One region of the Virgibacillus dakarensis genome, then DNA from elsewhere that is predicted to be linked to it. Evidence: riboswitches for the same ligand, from Rfam matches in the RefSeq annotation. Region 1 holds a riboswitch; the other holds the start of a gene.

Region 1 (3,424 bases):
CAGTAACAGCTGGCAATCCTGCACGTACTGCTGCCGGAACAAGTAATGCACAAATTAACGGTACAGCTGGTGTTGGCCAGAAAAATAAGGAAATAACATACGTTACAACAACAAGGACGAAATACGAAACATGTCCATTGACCATTATCCTCTGAATCGGCTGAATCATCATCCGATCCGCACCAAGATCACGTAACGAATGCAATAAAGCCATCATAAATGTAATAATCAGGAAAATGCTGAAAAGCTCTTTCGCTGCAACCAAGTTGGCGTTAAAGATAGACGTAAATCCATCAACAATACTCCCGTTGTAAACCCAGGCAATCACAAACGTCCCCAGTAAGGTTGGCAGTACAACACCACGTTTAAAAATCATCGTCAAAATAATAATAAGTGTAAAGATCCCGTACAACCAATGCGATAATGTCAGCTCCACTTGAACCTTCCTTTCTTTCCTGCATGTGTTATAGCCTATGCATATTGTAAATACAGGTGAAAGAAAGATAGTGATAATGACAGATTTGCTAATGATTTGAACCAGCATATATTCTTGGAACACAGCCGATCATTAAAAAACGGGCAGATACATTACGTTTGCCCGTTCTCTTCAGTCGATTCGATTTTCTCGGCACAGCTGTTACATGTCAGTTTACCATTCATTTGTTCCCCGTCAAAAAAACCGTTCTCACAATAAACAGGTTTTCCACATAATTGGCATTCTCCTATTAATTCGCGCAAGACGATTACCTCCCTGTTTTTATTATATTGCAAGTATTAAGTGGATGCAAAACAGCTTCAGCTCGATCGGAGCGCTTGCCGTTCGATCGGGACTTTTGCTCGCTTGATCAATCGGAGTTTTTGCGCGTGTTCGATCGGAGCTCGTGTCTTCGGTCGGGAGGTAGACTTATGGAATCGGGTTACTACTCCTAAACACAGAAATTTCCCGTATGCTCTGGAAATCTGGCTGCTACACTCACCGTCGAGCAATACTCCATTATGTCCATTTCTTTTTATCCTCTTTCCCCGTTTGGCTCAATCCCTATACCAAAAAAACCGCACCATCAGGTACGGTTTTAAAAGATGCAAAATTACCTATGCAGCACTTAACAATGTCTTTGGCTGTTTGTTGAACAAGAAAAATATGCCAATGGTACAAATAACGAATGATGGTAAAATATATGAGCTGTTATAGAGTAAAGAATATATCCATACGTTCATTCCATCGATTGCCGATCCGAAGAATACAACCCCTGCAGCAAAGTGTGCGGCAAAACGTAATATTGAACCAAGAAACACACCTGCCATAATATAAGCTAACGAACGCTTCGTATTCCCTTCTTTTACAGCCCGTTGAATACGCTTAGCAAAAACACCGGCAAAACCGATTACAGTAAAGGCAACGCCATAATCAAGTACGCCTTGCCACGGAACCAAAATATAAGCGGATCCTACCGCAACCTGCAAAACACCCCAAAGGAATCCTGACAACAATCCGCCTTTCAACCCCCAGCGAAACGCAACAATAAAGATTGGAATCATGGCAAGTGAAATCGACCCGCCCTGCGCCCAAATTTTAAACGACAAAAATGGAACGAGATCAAGCATTAAAGCAAGTGCCGTAAAAATGGCCACCTCAATCAAAAATAATGTTCGTTTAGTCCGCATACGAAACTCCTCCCCTTTTCCAGCAGTAAAAAACAGCCGAAAGCGAATATTTTTTGCACACAAAAAAAGCAATGACAAAGGGGAAGCTTCCTGATGGGGAATCCGCTCACATTGCTTTTTATTCCATCAAAAAAGCCACCATCCCTACGCTAGTATTAACTAACAGGTTCAAAGGGTAAGAACTAAATTACTGTTCACTCTCAGCCATATGGCTCCCCCTGCAGACTTTTCTTTCTATGCTTTTTTCGTTACGTGTATTATAGCCTATTTATCATCTGGTGACAATGCCCTGATCCAGCAATTCCTACAGTGCTAAAAATTCCTCAACATCATTCACACACAATTGGATGGCACTTTCCCAGAAGTCCGGCTTCGTTAAATCAACTCCCAAATGAATCTCCGCCAATTCTTCCACGGTCATCCTACCTGTATCACGTAACAGTTCAATATATTCATCTTCAAAACTGCCGCCTTTTTCAAGGGCATATGCATAAATGCCCAGACTAAACAGATAGCCAAACGTATACGGAAAATTGTAAAACGGTGTACCTGTAATATGAAAATGCAGTTTTGACGCCCAAAAATTCGGATCATATTCTTCAAGCGCCCCGCAATAGGCTTCCTTTTGCGCCTCAACCATCAGTTCATTCAATCTCGGAACTGGTACCATCCCTTGTTTCCGCTCCTCATAAAACCGTTGTTCAAAAATAAACCGTGCATGAATATTCATAAAAAAGGCAACACTACGCTGAATTTTATCTTCCAGCACAGATAATTTTTCCTCTTTATTTCGAGCGTTTTTTACCGATGCATCGGCAATAATCATTTCTGCAAACGTTGACGCCGTTTCCGCAACATTCATTGCATACCGCTGATTTAGTCCATTCACATCATTCATCACGTGTTGATGATAGGCGTGGCCTAATTCATGTGCCAAGGTTGCAATATTCGAGGTTGTTCCCGAATAGGTCATAAAAATACGAGTTTGTCCACTATCTGGAAAGCTCGTGCAAAATCCACCCGGGCGTTTGCCAGCACGATCTTCTGCTTCGATCCAGCGTTTGTCAAAAGCCATTCGGGCAAAGCCTGCCATCTTCGGACTGAATTTACGAAAGTTCTCAACGATAAAGTTCGCTCCTTCAGTATAACTCGACGTTGTTACCGAATTCGTCAGTGGCGCCCCGATATCGTACATACTTAGTTTCTCTTGCCCTAATAATCCAGCTTTCTTTTGTAAATACTGAACAAATGGCTGTTTTTTGTTCGTTATGGCATTCCACATTGCATCCAATGTTGCTTTCTTCATCCGATTTATTGCCAGTGGCTCCTTTAATACACAGTTCCAATCACGATGTTTATATGTTTGCAGCCGGAAACCCGCTAAATGATTTAACGTTTGGCCAAACAGCGCAGCATTCCCAGTCCATGCTTCTCCCAACTTTTCAAATACATGTTTGCGAACAGAACGATCCGGATTACTTAATTTATTCGCTGCTTGTCCAACTGAATAGGACGTAATTCTCCCATTCTCTTCCAGATTAACATGCATATTCCCAACAACGGTTTCGTACATTTGTCCCCAGCCATGATAACCGTCGATTTGCAGGTCATTCATCAGTACTTCTTGTTCTGCTGGTAACAATTCTTTCGCCTTTTCCCTGTTTTCATTCAGGATAAAGGAAACTTCCCGCAGTCCAGGACGTTTAAGCAGCTCTTGCCAGGTTTGATCATCAATACTGATAAATTTTTGTTCCAAATT
Region 2 (3,424 bases), 510 kb from region 1:
GTTGAGATTAAATGATGCTGATACATTGGCCAGGCTTCTATTCCTGTTTTGCCAATTTGCGACGGTGCAGGCAGGAGCCAATCCGGTATGTCAAACAGTTTACTGGAAAGCTCCCAAATACCGAATAAAAGGAGGAGAACCACAACGGGTTTCCAGCCTTTTTCCATGATCCCTTTCATTAGCGATATTTCTCCGTCAGTTCTGACATCGAGGCTCCATCCGGTTTATGAAATACTTTTACCTGTGAAATAATACTTTCACACCCCAGCTCGGTCATTCTGGTATTCATTTTTTCAATAATTGACAGCAATTCCGGCAAATCTCCTTCCATCGTTGTTTCGAGCGGATGCACTTCATATTTCACTCCAGACTGATCGATAACCTCTATTGCAGCATCTACATATGGAATCGTATCTTCTCCGTTTTTCGTCTTTGGGATAATTTGAATACTTACTAAAGCATTTGCCACTTGAAGCCCCTCCTATTTTTTTGGTAAAAATTCATTGGTAAAAGCTTTCTTGCTATCTAGCTGTTTTTCTAATAAATGATTGTCGTACATCCAGCTTGCATAATTATCCCAGACTTCCAGTTTCTGTTCACCCCAGCGTGTGGCATCATCCTGATATTTTGGTGAGAGCCATTCCTGACTAGCCTTTACCAGTTCTGCATCAAGATCTGGAACTTCATCTAGCAAAATAGTAGCCGCATCTTCAGGATTATCAATGGCAAATTCATACCCTTTTGAAACGGCTGCCAAAAACTTCTTAACTGTTTTCGGGTTTTCCTTAATCGTGTTCTCATTCGCAGTAAGAACCGGTGTATAATAATCAAGTCTTTTCGAGTAATCGGTCAGATACAACATATTTAATTTCTCACCACGCAACTCGGCCTCTACGCCTGTCCAGCCATAATAAATCCAGGCAAAATCAATATCACGCTTTACTGCCGTAAAGAAGTCGGTGTTCCCCATATTGACAATATTCACCTTATCAACGGAAGCATTTTCTTGTTTCATAAGGGATGCTAGGACAGCCTTCTCAACTGGTGCTCCCCAGCCACCATACGTTTTTCCGACAAAATCCTTCGGTGATGTGATGGCTTTTTCCTTTGGTGAGGCAAAACCGGATGTATTATGCTGGATCACCGCTGCAATGGAGACAACCGGCACACCTTGCACACGTGCTTCCGTAATACTTTCTTGGTAGCTAACACCAAAATCGGCTTTTCCTGATGCGACAAGCTGATCAGCCCCAACCTCTCCCGGCATTATGATTTCCACATCCAGTCCCTCGTCATGAAAGTATCCCTTTTTTTGTGCAACATAAAGGCCAGTATGATTCGTATTTGGTGTCCAATCCAGGACAAGCTTTACTTTCTGCATACCGTCCCTATCCTGTTGATCCTGTTCCGTGCTTTTGGATCCGTTGTTACTGTTACATGCAGTAAGAACGGTAATCATGATAAGTAAAAATAAAAGCTTCTTCATTTCTTATCCTCCATGTGATGGTAGTTTTGTTTAGGAAAATGATCGGCGAAAGGGCTGCGGAAATTGCAATAAAAAAACACCGCCATTTTTAAACCTGGGGTGTGTGCGAAAAAGATAGTTTATCTTTCCTGTTCAACATGTTCCCTACGCTGGTTTCAGCCAGATCAGGTTCCAAGGGTCAGTATCTATCGGATACAATCTCAACCAGCATCAACTGGTCCCCCCACAAAATCTATTTCATTTTTATCTTACATGTTCAAAGGTACTACATTACGGTATCGTTTGCAAGGTTGGAATTTTGAATTTGATATTTAAACCTGCCTCCTAAATATGGGCCCATCAAATACAGTAGTATGATATTCACCAGATTCACCTAACGGGCAAACATCCTTTCCACTGATATCAGCGATAAATGATTCATCTACAAGACGACCAACCCAGTTTTCCGGAAGCTTTGTATTATCTACTTTGATAACACGCGCCTGAAATTTCAACGCTACGAATTCCCTTAATAGATCCAACACCTTATGTTTTTCTGTCCACAACGGATAGATTGGTGCTACGTCTGCTTTTTCGGCTACCTGCTCTCCCCATTCACGGTGCCCTTCTAAGTAAATATCACCAAATGCGACACTATCAATCTCGTATTTCGTTTTTAGGTCCTTTAGTGTGCGAACAAAATCTTCTGTATACCCTGCAAAGTCTGTTTCAATAAAATGAACTGGAATCCCAATCCGCTCAGCCTGCTTTTTGATCCGCTCAAGCTTCTCCCCGTGTGCGACAGTTTCTTGTTTTTCCTTCCATATCGTAGTAATAAGGCTGACAACATGATAACCCTGCTGCTCTAGACGGTATAGTGCTAAACAGCTATCTTTCCCGCCACTAAATGATAATGCTACCTTCATGTCTATCGGCTCCTTTCGTTATACTACACTATACCATTTAGACAAAAAATTGGGAAAGCCAGTGATAAGTTGGCTTTCCCAAGGTTCATGGGTTGTTGTTGTAAATCTTCCACAAGACTTGTTTTGATTTATACTGTATCCTATGCGACGAAAACTGTACTTGTATTGGTACATGCCTCAAGACAACCGTACATTTGTATTGAATTTGGATGCAACCCTATTCCGCAGTTTTTTTATCCGGAAACAGCAAACTGAATACGATTCCGAACAATGCTGCAATGAAAAAAGTAGAGAACCGGGATGTAATGATACCATCTAACGGTGTGCTAATCCACAACACGGTAAAAACAAACCCAGAAATAATCGTTGCTACAACCCCGATACCGGAATAGCGCTTCCAGAAAAACGTCATCAGGATCGCCGGGGATAAGGTACAACCGACACCAGCCCACGCCCAGCTGACAACTAGATAGACCAGAGAATCAGAGGTTAGGGCAATAAGCATACCGATAATCCCTGAAACCAATACAATAATCCGAGACAATGATAATAATTGCTTATCCGTCAAGTTCATGCCGAGTGTCTTATGAATAATATCCTCACTAACCGAACTGGTAACAACCATTAACTGAGAATTTGCCGTTGTAATAATTGCTGCCATAATTCCGGATAACAACAAACCGGCAATCCAAGGCGGCAGCAAATCCAGTATCATATGCGGGAGAATCGTCTCTACATCAGCAAACGAGCCTTGACTGTACATCGCAATCGCCGCCAGCCCAATTAAAAACGCACCAGTATAGGCCATAATCGTCCAAATAATCGCAACTGAAATACCTTGCTTCGCCTCTTTCTCATTTTTCAGCGCCATAAACCTGCTGCTTAGCTGTGGCTGGCCGCCTAAATACCCGAAAAACCAGGAAAAGTTATTAAAGAACAATACACCAATGGCAAATCCCGTAGCTCCGCCAAACCATGAATTGAATGATTCTCCAGCCTCGACCAGCGATTGACTAATCGACAGGTCGTGCGT

What was found. Region 1 has a riboswitch for thiamine pyrophosphate ahead of thiT (energy-coupled thiamine transporter ThiT). Riboswitches for the same ligand answer to the same signal wherever they lie in the genome.
Region 2: linked by a shared signal. The riboswitch ahead of CZ382_RS01655 (ABC transporter substrate-binding protein) and the one ahead of thiT (energy-coupled thiamine transporter ThiT) in region 1 are both predicted to bind thiamine pyrophosphate.

The regions. Positions count from the first base shown of each region.
Region 1 covers NZ_LT732553.1:835,954-839,377, reverse strand. The annotation lists gene CZ382_RS04175 (hypothetical protein) at 1-436, opposite strand, end outside; gene CZ382_RS23930 (hypothetical protein) at 589-738, opposite strand; gene thiT (energy-coupled thiamine transporter ThiT) at 1,093-1,665, opposite strand; TPP riboswitch at 1,790-1,894, opposite strand; gene CZ382_RS04165 (M3 family oligoendopeptidase) at 1,970-3,424, opposite strand, start outside.
Region 2 covers NZ_LT732553.1:321,795-325,218, reverse strand. The annotation lists gene CZ382_RS01665 (ABC transporter permease) at 1-179, opposite strand, end outside; gene CZ382_RS01660 (thiamine-binding protein) at 179-469, opposite strand; gene CZ382_RS01655 (ABC transporter substrate-binding protein) at 482-1,486, opposite strand; TPP riboswitch at 1,611-1,721, opposite strand; gene CZ382_RS01650 (Dph6-related ATP pyrophosphatase) at 1,798-2,391, opposite strand; gene CZ382_RS01645 (sodium/proline symporter) at 2,609-3,424, opposite strand, start outside.